2 regions of the Mesorhizobium sp. M1273 genome follow, and region 2 is predicted to be linked to the other one. Evidence: predicted binding sites of a transcription regulator. Region 2 holds the regulator's gene; the other holds the start of a gene.
The links. The regulator PhoB, encoded in region 2, activates phosphate uptake and scavenging genes when phosphate is short. The targets are predictions, from matches to a motif close to TGTCATNNANCTGTCAT.
Positions count from the first base shown of each region.

Region 1: NKH30_RS14270 (PhoX family protein) is a predicted target of PhoB. The motif match lies at 2,995-3,011, and genes of this name have one in related genera.

Region 1 is NZ_JAMYLV010000011.1:76,956-84,633, forward strand. Features, by position in the region: gene NKH30_RS14260 (MarR family winged helix-turn-helix transcriptional regulator) at 1-158, shown strand, start outside; gene NKH30_RS14265 (GNAT family N-acetyltransferase) at 155-835, shown strand; gene NKH30_RS14270 (PhoX family protein) at 937-2,928, opposite strand; gene NKH30_RS14275 (hypothetical protein) at 3,130-3,468, shown strand; gene NKH30_RS14280 (phosphatase PAP2 family protein) at 3,483-4,184, shown strand; partial or broken gene NKH30_RS14285 (sodium-independent anion transporter) at 4,444-4,692, shown strand; gene NKH30_RS14290 (SMP-30/gluconolactonase/LRE family protein) at 4,708-5,568, opposite strand; gene NKH30_RS14295 (helix-turn-helix domain-containing protein) at 5,684-6,019, shown strand; gene NKH30_RS14300 (hypothetical protein) at 5,968-6,486, shown strand; gene NKH30_RS14305 (C40 family peptidase) at 6,613-7,410, opposite strand; gene NKH30_RS14310 (CHAD domain-containing protein) at 7,452-7,678, opposite strand, start outside.
Region 2 is NZ_JAMYLV010000005.1:189,998-197,675, reverse strand. Features, by position in the region: gene NKH30_RS08395 (sugar ABC transporter permease) at 1-965, opposite strand, end outside; gene xylF (D-xylose ABC transporter substrate-binding protein) at 1,107-2,147, opposite strand; gene NKH30_RS08385 (ROK family protein) at 2,433-3,677, shown strand; gene phoB (phosphate regulon transcriptional regulator PhoB) at 3,687-4,376, opposite strand; gene phoU (phosphate signaling complex protein PhoU) at 4,393-5,100, opposite strand; gene pstB (phosphate ABC transporter ATP-binding protein PstB) at 5,133-5,936, opposite strand; gene pstA (phosphate ABC transporter permease PstA) at 5,933-6,784, opposite strand; gene pstC (phosphate ABC transporter permease subunit PstC) at 6,788-7,678, opposite strand, start outside.

The DNA of each region.
Region 1 (7,678 bases), on a different contig from region 2:
CAAAGCGCGACGTCTGGCCTTGCATCGAGAACGTGGTCGCGGATTTGTGCGCGGGTTTTTCGGGGCCGCTTCTTGAGCAGCTGGCTGCCATCGAGGACGGCCTCGCCGCTGCCCCTCTCGACCGTCGTGTAAATAAGCCTGAGGGTGCCGCGCAATGAGACATTTGCTCGACCGCCCTATCTGGAGCGCGCTTCAGACGCGACATCGGGCGTTCGCGGAGGGTGACAACCTCGCCATGCGATATCGGCCGTCGATCGTCCCTTTCGCCGCCACTGGCGCGGACGACCCGGAAAGCCTGCTGGCGCTCGAAAAGCTTGTCTCCCCGGGCGAGAGTGTGATCCTGCTTCAAGCGGACGCGATTGCTCTGCCCACGGGGCTTTCCGCGACTTCGACCGCAGCCGGGGTTCAGATGATCGCCGAGCAGTCATTGCAGATCGTCTCCGACCCGCGCGTGCATCGTCTGACCCGAGACGATGCTGCTGAGATGCTCGCCCTGGCATTGCTCACCAAGCCTGGCCCATTCACGCTCGAAGCCTTGAGCCTGGGCGATTTTTGGGGTGTGAAGATCGAGGGCAGGCTTGCGGCAATGGCCGGCGAGCGCATGAAGCAACCTGGCTATACTGAACTCAGCGGGGTGTGCTCACATCCGGAATTTCGCGGCGGTGGCCTAGGAAAGCTGCTGTCCCTGTTAGTGGCAAACCGGATAGTGGCGCGCGGCGAAGTTCCCTATCTCCACGCCTATGCCAGCAACGCCGCGGCCATAGCGTTATACGAGTCCATCGGCTTCAGGTTGCGAAGCACAATGAATGTGGCCGTGGTTCAGCGCACCGAATGATTAGTCGGCGCATGATGCGCAGCATGGATGCATCCCGTATCGGAAGGAAGGATTTCGTACCGCCGAAATCCTTCCTTGAGACTGCAAGACCTTGCTGCGTGTCAGACCGCGATCTTGCCGCCGCCTTGCCTGGTGATGGCAACGACCGCCGGGCGCACCGGCATGTCCGGCTTGAAGTCGGGCCAGCGCGTCGACAAATCCTCATAGTAGGACGGACGGCCGAAAGCGTCCCAGTCCTCGCCGCCGTCGCCCGGATGCTGGACGGCAACGAAAGCGGTCTGGTCGTCCGGCGCAAACAGGGGACCGCACATTTCGGCGCCGATCGGCACGCGGAAGAACAGCTTTGATGTCGCCCGTGCCGTCCCCTCCGTATCGACAGCCCACAGACCATCGGTGCGGCCGGTGGCTTTCGGGCCCTGGCCGTCGGTGGCGACCCAGAGGCGGCCGGCCGAATCGACCGCGCAATTATCCGGCATGCCGAACCAGCCATTGGCGGTGGTTGCGGTCGAGAAGGTGGCGCCGACTTCGGCCACAGCGGGGTCGCCGCATTTCAGCAGGATTTCCCACCTGCCCTTTGTCGCATTGAAATCGCCGCCGTCCTCGACGATCTCGATGATATGGCCAAAGGCGTTCTCGGCACGCGGGTTGGCGGCGTCAACCTGGTCGGCTTTTCGTTTCGAATTGTTGGTCAGCATGACGTAGACCCTGCCGTTGGCGGCATTGGGCTGGATGTCTTCCGGGCGGTCCATCTTGGTGGCGCCGAGCAGGTCGGCGGCGCGGCGCGTCTCGATCAGCACATCGGCCTGGCTGGCAAAGCCGTTCTCCGCCGTCAGCGGCCCCTGGCCGAAGACGATCGGCAGCCACTCGACCGAACCGTCCTCGGCAAACTTGGCGACATGCAAGGTGCCGTCGTCGAGCAAATTCATGTTGGCGGCGCGGTCGTCCGGGTCGAACTTGCCTGCCGTGACGAACTTATAGACATAATCGAAGCGCTCGTCGTCGCCGAGATAGAAGACGACACGGCCATCCTTGGCGACGATCGATTCGGCGCCCTCATGCTTGAAGCGGCCCATCGCGGTGCGCTTCCTCGGCGCCGAAGTCGGATCCTGGACGTCGACCTCGACGATCCAGCCGAAGCGGTTCGGCTCGTTCGGCTCCTTGCCGATGTCGAAACGGTCGTAATGCGCTGCCCATTCATAGGCACCTTCGGGAATGCCGAGGCGCTTGTAATTGGCGGCTTCCTTATGCCCCTGCGGCAGCTCGCCCGAGAAATAGCCGTGGATGTTCTCCTCGGCCATGACATAGGTGCCCCACGGCGTGACGCCGCCGGCGCAATTGTTGATGGTGCCGATGACCTTCGTGCCGGTCGGATCGGCGCTGGTCTTGACGCGGTCGTGGCCGGCGACCGGGCCGGAGAGCGCGATCTCGGTGTTGGAGGTGATGCGGCGGTTGAGCTTGCCGTCGCGAACGACCTGCCATTTGCCTGATACCTTGCGTATCTCGACGATAGTGCCGCCATGCGCGGCCATCTCGACATCGACTTGCTCCTTGCTGAGGGGCGCCTGCTTGGCTTTGCCATCGACGATGGTGACGAGACCCGGAAACATCAGGTGCGGATTGGTGTATTCGTGATTGACGACCAGCAGGCCGTGCTCGGCCGAGCCGTCGATCGGGATATAACCGACATAGTCGTTGTTGTAGCCGAATTGTCTGGCCTGGGCTTCCGCCGACTGTTTTGTCGGATCGAATCCCGGCGAATCGGCGAACAGCGGATCGCCCCAGCGCAGCAGCACGTCGGCGTCATAGCCAGGTGCGACGTGATGCTTGTCGTCGATGCCGGCCTCGAGCTCGTCGAAAGCGAAGGCGGAGCCATCGGCGGCGCGGGCGTTGTCGGCGGTGATCAGCGCCAGCGGGCTGACGGTAGCGGCTATGGCCGAGACGGCAAGCGAACCCTTGAGGAAGCCGCGGCGCGAGAACCGCGCGGCGATGATCTCACCCATGGTGCGGTTGTCGGTGGGATTGGCTCCTGGCCCATCGTTTTCCTCGAGCAGGCTGGTGCGGAAATGGGCGTCAGGGGTGCGATGTTCGGTCATAGGGCCTGCCTCTGGCTGGATGGATTGCTGGAGCGTGTTGCCTTGCCAATCCGGTATTACCGGCAGGTCACAGTTTGATGACATGCCGGCTAAATTGCCACCTGCGATTTCGTCTCCAACATCGGCCCTGCTTGACCGCGACCGGCGCTTCGGAAACAAGAGCTGCGGCAGGCGGTAGGGACCGCATCGGGAGGAACAAAAGTGAGTTTCTGGGGACTTGGGCAGCTCTGCGTCTCGACGGTGATCTTCCTGCTGGCGGCGATGGCCGCAAAACAGTGGGGGCTGGCGCCGAGCCTCGGCAAGATCGTGCTGACGTTGGCGCTCTACTCGCTGGGCAATCTGATCATGCTGAGGCTGATCCGTGAATTCGGCATGTCGGTGTCGTTCAGCCTGTCGGCGGTGATCCAGCTGGTGTCGGTGAATGTGGTGGCGCTGGTCTTCTTCGGCGAGCGCGTCAATGCCTTGCAGGCAACCGGCATCGTGCTTGCCATCGCAGCTGTGGCGCTGATCACGCTCGGGCCCTATCTGCAAAGGCTGTAACTGCGATCGGGCCGATGAAGAAGATTGCAAGCAGACTGCCCAACTGGCTGGAGTTCCCGGTTCTGCTGGCCGGGCTGGTCATTGCCTGCGGGCTGTGGGGGTTCGAGGAGCTGATGGAGCTGGCGCGGGCCACCACGCCGCATACCTTCGACACCGAAATCCTGCTTGCCTTCCGCAAGGCCGGCCAGCCCGACAATCCGATCGGACCGGCGTGGCTGGAAGGAGCGATGCGCGACATCACCAGCCTCGGCAGCGCCAGCGTACTGCTGCTGATCACGGCAGCAATGATCGTCTATCTGCTTCTTATCCGCAGGCCAGGCGCGGCGCTTCTCATGTTCGTCGCGGTAGCGGGCGGCCAGCTCCTGTCAAGCGTGCTGAAATTCGACATCGACCGGCCGCGCCCCGATCTGGTCTCGCATCTCGCCGATGTGGCATCGCTTTCGTTTCCGAGCGGCCACGCCATGCTGTCGGCGGTGACGTATTTGACGCTGGGCAGCATGGCGGCGCGGGTTTTGCCCGGGCGCACAACGAAGATCTATGTACTCGGGCTGGCGGTGCTGACGACAGTGGTGGTCGGCATCAGCCGCATCTATCTCGGCGTCCACTGGCCGTCCGACGTATTGGCCGGCTGGTGCGCCGGCTTTGCCTGGGCGATGCTGTGCTGGCTTGCGGCACGGTTCCTGCAGCGATGGCTTGGGCGGGCCGACGGCACCTGACTCAAATCAGCCTGTTGATCAGGCCATGACCGCAGCCTGCCAGCAGGAAAACCATCGACAGCAAGGCTGTCGAGGTTGCCAACGCTTTGAATATCTTCACCCGCTCATCCTTTTGAAGTCGTTCCTGTGAAGTCGGGATCGCAGCGGATGTCCCGCCAAACGATGCCGAGGTTTGTAGCATGACAGCGCATCGGCTGGCAAAGAGTGCTGCATGTTTGGAGGCAGATCATCAATCCTTGGTGCAGGAAGACGTCGCCGACCACGCCAGCGCAGGAACTTCATCCTCGATTGTTCGGCGGTGCCGTTCTTCGATTCGACGGCAGCCAATGTCATCGAGGGCGCGGCCCACAAGGCGAGCCGCGCCGGCGTTCGCTTCATTATATCAGGCGCTTCAGCGCAGGATACGCCGCATGCTGATCAACCACGGCGTCAAGCGGCCGCTGGTGACTTACGCGCCTCGATCACGGATGCGCGGGCGCAGCTGAGGAGAGCCGCGCCCGCCGCCTGAGCTGGCAACGCCGGCTTAGTCGAGGCCCAACGCTGAGACCTCGCCCTCGTTCATCAGCGGCACGAAGATTGTCGACCTGCCGTCGGTGCCGATGTCGGCGCTGCCCGGTTTGAACGTCGCAACCGCTTGCGGCGTACCGCCGGTTTTGTAGCGGTAGAGCGTGCCGGTCATATAGGCAGTGGCGTAGATGCTGCCGCCGATGGCAACGACGCCATCGAGGTTGGCAAACTTTTCCGCGCCAGTCAGTGGCGAAACGGCCTTGGTAGCAAGATCGACCGAGAGCAGGCCGCCCGGCTCCGCGGTGCTGAAGTCGGGCTTGATGCCCTTGCCCCAGGAAGCGACGATCAGCCGGCCGCCATCGGCGAAGATGCCATTCGGCGAAGCAAGCGCCGCATCCCTGACGAACAGTTCGGGCCGGTCGCGGTCGATGCGATAGATCGTATCGGCAAGCATATCCGTGACGTAGACCTTGCCGGATGCGTCGGCGGTCATGTCGTTGAGAAAGACCGCGTTCGGCACGTCGATCGTCGATGTTAGCTTGCCGCTTGCGAGGTCGACGACGCGCACATGGGTGAGGTCGGCGACGTAGAGTTTGCCGCCGACAATCGCCATGCCCTTGGGCGCGTCCATGCCGTCGGTCCAGTGTTGCGTGACGAGCTTGCCGTCCATCGACAGGATCGACAGATAGCCGTTGCCGTCGGCTTCGCCGGGATTGCCGACGATGTTCGAGACGATAACGCGCTGGCCGGCGGCGTCGAACAGCGCCGATTCAGGCTGCTCGAGGCCGCCGGTGCGCCAGAGTTCAGCGGCCTGAACTGCCGGCGCGGCGGCGATGCCGACCAGGGCGAGAAGCATCGAGGTGAAGAGGCTCTTCATGGCTAGTCTCCTGTAATGGACTGGCGGAGAGCTAGGCCTTTCGATACTTTTCGGGAAGAGCTATCAGGACTAGTACCGAAGGCTGATACCAAATCGTGCAAAAGAGGTGCATCCCATGAACGGCCTGATCTTCGAAGCGCTGAAGCGGACGCTTAAGGCAAAGGGCATCACCTATCGCGTCCTTGCCGAGCGGATGGGTGTTTCCGAGCCGACGGTGAAGCGCATTTTCCACGAGCGCAACTGCAAGCTCGACCGGCTGATGGAGATCTGCACTGCCGCCGGCGTAGAGTTGGAGAACGTGCTCGGCTCTATAACAGAGGACCAGGACCCGCCAACCAGATCGCGCCGGAGATCGAGCGCACGCTCGCCGGGCGGCCGGCACTGCTGTTCGTCTTTGTCATGCTTTCCGAGAAATTCACGCCCGAAGGCATCATGCGCTCACAAGGGCTGAGCGAGGCTTCGATGTTCCTCTATCTGCGCGAGCTCGAGGAACTCGGCCTGATCGCGCTCGGTCGCGGCCTGTCGGCAAGGCTGCTGATCGAGGCGCCGATCCAGTGGAATTTCGAGGGGCCATTGCGGCCGCTGTTCGAGACGACCAACAAGAATTTCATCGGCTGGGCCATCACCCATCTTGAGCGCGAGTCGACGTTCGTCAGCTTCTCCAGGCGGATGCGGCCGGAAACGGCGGAAATGGTCAGGCGCGAGGCGGAGGAATTGGCGGAGCGCGCCAAATTGCTTGCTCATCACGACCAGCACACGACGCCTGAAGACCGACTGGTCGGCTACAAATGGACGTTTGCGTTCGGCGCAACGCCGTTCCCGGTGATCATGCCGATCGGGCCGCATCCGCGCGACGCAGGCGCACGGACGGACGATCGAGTTGCGGCTGCCGCAAACGGACGACGTCTGCCGGCCTAGGTCAAAATGCAGAACGACCGAGTCCGGGCTGTTGGCGGCAGCCAGTCTGACTGAGCTTCTTACCCCTGAGTATCGGCCGCAAACCGGTTCTCAGAAGGTCCCCTGCTCAAACACAAGATCGAGCGGCTATTCGGCGGTCTTGTTCGCCACCTTGTCATCCCAGACCATCTGCCGGTAGTCGAAGCCGTATTCCAGCGTCGGCTTGACAATACGGAAATAGGGCGACAGGTCGAAATCGCGCGGCGTGTAGAGCGAGTGATGGCGGATGTGCAGGATTTCCCTGCGCGAATAGCTCGACTGGGCCGAGGCACGGCCAGGCGCCCGGGTAATCTCCGGCAGGATCGGGTAGCGGATCAGGCCATACGCCTCGGCGATCAGCGACGAGCAGATGGCGCGCGTCGGGTCGCCGGAACCGAAAGCCAGCATGCGGCGGCGCCAGCGCACCGGCACCGGCGGCGTCGGCAAGAAGTAGCGCAGCATGTCGAATATGTTCCTGAGATCGTATCTGAGACCGAGCCTGCCGATCATGAACGCGACGACCGCTTCGCGATCGTCCGGAGCCAGGCCACTCGCCCGGCAGATGCGGGTGTTGTAGCTGCGATAGCGCGACAGCGGCACGGCGATGCAGCCATCGCCGAGCGTGACCTCGATCAGGCGCCGCCGCTCCGATCCGTCCTCCGGCTCCGGTAATGCATCGCCGATATAGAAGGCGGCATGCGACCAGGTCGACTGGGTGAGGTATTTGATCGCCGCCGAGATCTTCTGGTTGCCTTCGATGAGCAGGATGTCGCCGGGCTCGAGCGTGCGGCGCAACGTTTCGGCGTCCGACGGCGTGTAAGGCTCGTAGCCGGACGATTCCTCCTGCAGCCGGCCGGCAAGCCAGCGGCCAAGTCGGTCCAGAAGCGTGTCGCCGGGCTCGGTCATGCCAGACGGCGATTACCACAGGGCGGCAAGTTAGACCATGATCAGCCCACGCCAGGCGTGCCGGCGTCTTCGTGCGCAACTGTGAGATCTTCGCGCGCCTTACGGGCGAACTTCCTCGTCGAGCGCTTCGGGCTGTCGCCGAAAAGCTCGGCCGCCTCGGCGAGGCAGGTCTTTTTCAGGCTCTTTTCCGAACGCTTCAGCAGCTTGGCAAGCAACCGCGTCTCTTCAGCAGGACCGAGTGGCTGGTCCTCGGCATCGAGAAGCGCGC
Region 2 (7,678 bases):
CGCTTGGCGATGAAGGTCATGATCAGCCCTACGGCTACAGCCATCAGCACGGGTATGGCGATGCCATGGGCGATGAACAGCCCGCCTTCGGGAACCGTTATATTGTTGGCCGCCGCATATCTGTTCACGATGCCGACCGGCCAAGGATAGGAATTGGCAAGCCATATGGCGCCCATGATGACAGCGCAGGTGAGGACACCGAGGAACGTCTCGGCCCAGATCGGGCGCAACGGAAAGCGGAACCGCTTGCGCTGCACCCGCCCGTTGAGCAGCATGAACACAACCGCCAGGCACGCGACAATTCCGACGATCCAGCTCCATCGCGCGCCGATCGAACCCGCCGGCCCACCGCCCATCAGCTGGAAAGTGGCATCAAGCGGCGCAATCGTCTGACCGCTGGCGACCCACCATGCGGCACCCCGCCAGACCAGAAGGCCGCCCAGCGTCACGATGAAGGCCGGCACCTCGAGATAAGCGATGATGTATCCCTGGAACGCTCCGATCAGAAGGCCAAGCGCCAGGCCGATGGCCAGTGCCAGGATCCAGATCCAGGGATTGCCTAATTGCAGACCGATCATTCGCACCAGGAAATGCACCTGCGCAAAGCCCATGACCACGCCGATCAGGCCTTCGGCGGAACCGACCGACAGGTCGATATTGCGCATGACGATAACCAGCACCATTCCGGCAGCCATTATGGCCACGGCGGAAGTCTGCACCGACAGGTTCCAGAGATTGCGTGGCGTCAGGAAGGTCCGGCTGTCGAAGTCGAACGGATTGACGCCGAGCCGTACGCTGGAAACGACATGCAGGCCGACCCAGATGACCAGCAGCGCGCCGACCATGCCGAGCATGCGCGTGTCGAGTTCGGTTGCCTTGAGAAATCGGGCAACGATGCCGAGCTCGGATTCCCGTGCCCGGTCTGCCGTGTTGTCGACCGGCGTGTTGGACGTCGTGTCGGTCATGATGTTTCTCCCGCCGGGTTGCCGTCTGTCGCGGATGCCGGAAGCAGCCTAGAAGTTATCCGCCGGAAGCGGAAAAACAACTCTTGTTGAAAAACGCCGCGGCGAGCGGCCGCGGCGTTCGGACTTCTCGGAAACGTCGGCTCAGTTGCAGACTGCAACAGTGCCAGCCGTCACGCCGGCGCAGACCTCTTCTTTCTTGATCCAGCCGGCGTCGATGACGACGTTGAGGTTGTCCTTGGTGATGGCGACCGGGGTCAGGAACAGCGACTTGACGGCATTGCCGCCGGGCGTGGTGAAATCCTTCACGCCGGCAATGTCGGTCATCTGCTTGCCGTCGGCCAGTTGCGAGGCGATCTCGGCGGCATTCTTGCCGAGCTCGCGCGCATCCTTCCACACCGACACGGTCTGTGTGCCGAGCGCGATGCGGTTCAGCGCGGCGTGGTCGCCGTCCTGGCCCGAAACCGGAACCGATCCGGCCAGCCCTTGCGCTGTCAGCGCGGCGACGACGCCGCCGGCAGTGCCGTCATTGGCCGCGACCACGGCATCGACCTTGTTGTCGTTGGCGGTCAGGAACTGTTCCATGTTCTTCTGAGCGTTGGCCGGCAGCCAGCCGTCGGTATAGGCCTCGCCAACATTCTTGATCTTGCCGCTGTCTATTGCCGCCTTCAGCACCTCCATCGAACCGGCAAACAGGAAATCGGCATTCGGATCGGAACCCGAACCCTTGATGAAGACGTAGTTGCCTTCCGGCTTCACCTTGAAGACTTCCCGGGCCTGCATGCGGCCGACTTCCTTGTTGTCGAAGGTCAGGTAAAAGACGTCCTTGTTCTCGATCAGCCGGTCGTAGCCGACAACCGGAATACCTTCGTCCAGCGCCTTTTGCACGGCCGGCCCGATGGCCGAGGCGTCCTGCGCCAGGATGATCAGTGCGTTGGCGCCCTGCGAGATCAGGCTCTCGACGTCGGTGAGCTGCTTGCCGGGGTTGGACTGTGCGTCGGCGGAAATATACTTGTCGCCTGCGGCCTCGATGGCCGCCTTCATTGCGGCCTCGTCGGTCTTCCAGCGCTCTTCCTGGAAGTTCGACCAGGAAACGCCGATGACCTTGTCTTTAGCCTGCGCCACCGACGCCAGCGCCAGCGTCATGGCGACACCCGCCAGAATGGCGGTCGTGAATTTCTTCATCATATCCTCCCTGCGCCGCGTACGGCGTGACCAATTGGCTCAAAGACCAGCTTAGAAGCTCTAATTTTTTCGAGCCTCGAAAAAATACTGGTCCGATCTCCGGCTGCTGTCAACATCGATTCTGATGGATTTTGATGACTCTGCGAGTTTTTTCGAGCGTCGGAATAAACGATGACAGCGCCACCTGCATCTGACACTATTTGCCTCATCCGACACTATTTGTCGGACATTACCGACGGCTTCCGGTTCATGAGCGGCCGCGGCAACCGGGAGGAAAGCAAAACAATGTCGGTCGGAATCCGCCATGACGATTTGCGCCGGCGCAACCGGGCGATGGTGATCTCGGCGGTGCGCCGGGCCGGCCAGCCATCGCGTACTGAGATCGCAGCTACCACCGGCCTCAGTCATTCGACCATATCGGCGATTTCTTCCGACCTGATACGGGAAGGCATCCTCGCCGAGAGCAAGCCAAGTGAGCCCGTTTCGTTGAAACGCGGTCGTCCGCAAGTCGGCCTCGCCCTCAACCCGGAAGCGGCGGCGGTGCTGACCGTGGTGTTGTCGCTGAATTTCCTTTCGGCCGCCATTATCGACTACACGGGACAGGTGGTCGCCGAGGAACAGCGCCGGCTGGACACGCTGACTATGCCGCGCGACGAGCTGATCCGTGAATGCATGGCCATCGTCCGGCGCCGGCTGCAGGATCCAGATCTTGACGTCCGCAGTGTCGCCCGCATCGCCCTGGCGATTCAGGGCATTACCGACTCCCCTGCACGCGCCATGCTGTGGTCGCCGATCACGCCGCAGACCGACATCGCCTTTGCCGACATGCTGGAGGACGAATTCGGCATCCCGGCAACGGTGGAGAACGACTGCAACATGATGGCGGTGGCTTTGCGCTGGCGCAATCCGGATCGCTATCGCGATGACTTCATCGCCATCCTGCTTTCGCATGGCATCGGCATGGGGCTGGTGCTGAAGGGCGAACTGTTCACCGGGACGCATTCCTCGGGCGGCGAATTTGGCCACATGATCCATCGTCCGGGCGGCGCGCTCTGCCGTTGCGGGCGGCGCGGCTGCATCGAGGCGTATGCCGGCAACTACGCCATCTGGCGCAACGCCAGGCAGATGAGCGAAGACAGCGAACCGGTCGCCGACGTCAGCGACGCCGACATGCGCGCACTGGCGGCCCGGGCGCGCGAGAAAGATGGGCCGGAACGCGAGGCCTACCGCAAGGCCGGCGAAGCGCTGGGTTTCGGTCTCGGCTCGCTGTTCGCGCTGATCGATCCGGCACCGGTCGCGATGGTCGGCGCCAGTGCCGCCGCCTTCGATCTGATCGAGCCGGCCTTGCGGAAGGCAATCGCCCAGACCGCCGGCGGCCAGCATTCAGGCTCGATCTCCTTCGATACAGAGCCGAACGAATTGCCTCTGATCCGCGAAGGCTGCGCGATGCGGGCGTTAAGCTTCGTCGACCAGGAGATTTTCGCGCCGGGCGCGCAAATGAGGCCCAGCGTCAGAAAGAACGTAGCCTGACCAGGCGGGTCAATCTTCCCTGATCGCATAGCCGGCGCCGCGGATGGTGCGGATGACATCCGGCATCCGGCCGTTGTTGACGGCTTTGCGCAGCCGCCCGACATGCACGTCGACGGTGCGTTCGTCGATGTAGATTGTCTCCCCCCAGACATTATCGAGTAACTGGCTGCGCGAGAAGACACGGCCCGGATGCCGCATCATGAACTCGAGCAGCCGGAATTCGGTCGGCCCGAGCCTGATTTCGCTCTTCTTGCGATAGACCCTGTGCGATTCGCGATCGAGCACGATGTCGCCGACCTTCAGCACGCTGGACAGCACTTCCGGCTTGGCGCGCCGCAGCAGCGCCTTGACCCTGGCCATGAATTCCGGTGTCGAAAACGGCTTGACCAGATAGTCGTCGGCGCCGGTCGAAAGACCGCGCACCCGGTCGCTCTCCTCGCCGCGCGCGGTCAGCATGATGATCGGCAGCCGCTCGGTTTCGGGGCGCACCCGCAACCGACGACAGAGCTCGATGCCGGAAACCGCTGGTATCATCCAGTCGAGCACCAAAAGGTCGGGCACATTCTCCTGCAAACGGATCTCGGCTTCGTCGCCGCGTGTCACCACCTCGACCTGGTAGCCTTCGGATTCGAGATTGTAGCGGAGCAGCACACCCAACGGCTCCTCGTCCTCCACCACCATTATGCGTGGTGCGATCATCGGCTGGGCACCCCCATCATGTCACCGGTGCGGACATTGTCGTTTCGTCCTGCTTCGGACGATTGACCGGCAATTGCTCGCCGGTCAGCACATAATACGCATTTTCGGCGATGTTGGTGACATGGTCGCCGATCCGCTCCAGATTCTTGGCGCAGAACAGCAGGTGCGTGCAAGCGGTGATGTTGCGCGGATCTTCCATCATGTAGGTCAACAGCTCGCGGAACACGGACGTGTATTTAACGTCGATGCGCTCGTCGGCGGCACGAAGCTTGGCCAACGCGGCCGCATCGCCTGCAGCATATTCCTCGATGACACCCTGCACCTGGATGAGAACCAGCTGCGCCATCGCGTCGATGGAATGCGACAGGTCCCGCGGCGTGGCGCTGAGGCCGACCGCACTCACGCGCTTGGCGATATTCTTGGCAAGGTCGCCGATGCGTTCGAGGTCGCCCGCCATGCGGATCGCTCCGACCACATGGCGAAGATCGTGGGCCATCGGCTGGCGTTTGGCGATCAGGGTGATGGCGCGGTCGTCCAGTTCGCGTTGACGCGCATCCATGATGGCGTCGTCGGAAACGACGCGTTGCGCCAGCACGTTGTCGGAATTCAACAGCGCCTTGGTCGCCCCGCCGACCATCGAACCGGCGAGGTCGGCCATGTCGCGGATCAGCTTGCTGATCTGCTCGAGATCCTCGTCGAAAGAAGCGACTGTGTGTTCGCCCATGGTCCTGTCCTCATATGCATGATCGGAACGGCTCAGCCGAAGCGGCCAGTGATGTAGTCCTGCGTGCGCTTCTCGCGGGGCGACGTGAAGATCTTCTCGGTCCGGTCGAACTCGACCAGTTCACCCAGATACATGAAGGCCGTCTGGCGCGACACGCGCGCCGCCTGCTGCATGTTGTGGGTGACGATGACGATCGTGTAGTCGGCTTGCAATTCGTCGATCAGTTCCTCGATCTTGGCAGTCGACAGCGGGTCGAGGGCCGAAGCCGGTTCGTCGAGCAGAATGACTTCCGGCTTCACGGCCACGGTGCGGGCGATACAGAGCCGCTGCTGCTGGCCGCCGGATAGGCTCAAGCCGCTGGCGTTGAGCTTGTCCTTGACCTCGCTCCACAGCGCGGCGCGCTTCAACGCCTGTTCGACGCGGCCGTCCATCTCGGACTTGCCGAGGTTCTCGTAGAGCCTGACGCCGAAGGCGATGTTCTCGTAGATCGACATCGGGAACGGCGTCGGCTTCTGGAACACCATGCCGATCTTGGTCCTGAGGAGGTTGAGATCCTGCGACCGGTCGAGAATGTTCTTGCCGTCGAGCAGCACCTGGCCCTCGGCCGTCTGTTTTGGGTAGAGCTCATAGATGCGGTTGAATACACGCAGCAGCGTCGATTTCCCGCAGCCCGAAGGGCCGATGAAGGCCGTGACACTGCGCTCAGGCAGCGACAGGCTGATGTCCTTCAGCGCCTTGCTCTGGCCGTAGTAGAAGTTGAGATTCTTGACCTCGATCTTCGTCTTCTCGGCGACCGTTTCGGCCATCGTCATGTCTGGGGACAACATCTGTGTCATCTGTCCTCTCTGCGTCCGGTAAGGCTGCGGGCGAGGATGCTCAAGCCCAGAACCGTCAGGGTGATTATGAGTGCGCCGGTCCACGCCAGTTGCTGCCATTCCTCGTAAGGGCTGAGAGCGAACTGGAAGATGGTCACCGGCAGGCTGGCCATCGGCGCGTTGATATTGCTGCTCCAGAACTGGTTGTTGAGCGCGGTGAAGAGCAGCGGCGCCGTCTCGCCGGAAATGCGTGCTATCGCCAGCAATATGCCGGTGACGATGCCGGACAATGCGGCGCGGTAGGCGACCGAACGGATCACCACCCAGCGCGGCGCGCCGATCGCGGCACCGGCTTCACGCAACGCGTTCGGCACCAGGTTGAGCATGTCTTCAGTGGTGCGCACGACCACCGGAATGACCAGGATGGCAAGCGCAACGGCGCCGGCAATGGCCGAGAAATGTCCCATTGGCCGCACCATCAGCTCATAGACAAACAAGCCTATGATGATCGACGGCGCCGACAACAGGATGTCGTTGATGAAGCGGACGACGGTGGTGATGCGCGAAAAGCGTCCATACTCGGCCATGTAGGTTCCCGCCAGCACGCCGATCGGCGTGCCGACGACAACGGCGATGATCGTCATCAGCAGGCTGCCCGTGATGGCATTGAGCAAGCCGCCGGCCTCGCCCGGTGGTGGCGTCATCTCGGTGAAGACCGCGAGCGAAAGCCCGGCTGTGCCCTTATAGACCAACGCGCCGAGAATGAGCGCCAGCCAGGCAAGCCCGATGCCGGCGGCGACGACGCAAAGCGCCATCATCACCGAATTCCTGGCTTTGCGGCGGCTGTGGAGCGATGAGGATGTCGACATCGGTCAGGCTCCCGTACGGGCGTCGATCCGCATCAGCATATAGCGGGCGGCGGCGAGGATCAGGAAGGTGATGACGAAGAGGATCAGGCCGAGCGAAACCAGCGAGGAGGTGTAGAGGTCGCCGTCGGCCTCGGTGAATTCATTGGCGATGGTCGCCGAGATCGTCGTGCCCGGCGCGAACAGGGAGGCACTGATGCGATGTGCGTTGCCGATGACGAAAGTCACCGCCATGGTTTCGCCGAGTGCCCGGCCGAGGCCAAGCATGACGCCGCCCATGATACCGATGCGGGTATAGGGAATGACCACGCGCCGGGTCACTTCCCAGGTCGTGCAACCGATGCCATAGGCCGATTCCTTCAGCACCGCCGGCACCGTATCGAAGACGTCCTTGGTGATCGAGGTGATGAAGGGCAGCACCATGATGGCGAGGATCAGCGCCGAGGTCAGAAGGCCGATGCCGTAAGGAGGGCCGGCGAAAAGGCTGGATAGTCCCGGCACGCCGTGGAAGATGTTGATGATGAAGGGCTGTATCGTCGTCTGCAGGAACGGCGCGAACACGAACAGGCCCCAGATGCCGTAGATGATCGAAGGAATGCCGGCCAACAGCTCGACCGCTATGCCGATCGGGCGCCTGAGCGGGCGCGGGCAGAGCTCGGTGAGAAAGACTGCAATGCCGATGCCGATCGGAACCGCGATCAGGATGGCAATGGCCGCCGTCACCAGCGTGCCGTAGATCGGCGCCAGTGCGCCAAATTTTTCCGTAACAGGATTCCAGCTCTCAGTCGTCAGGAAAGAAAAACCGAACGACGACAGCGCCTGCCATGAGCCGGCAAACAGCGAGATCGCGACACCGCCGAGGATGACCAGCACAAGAATTGCGGAAGCGCGGGTAAG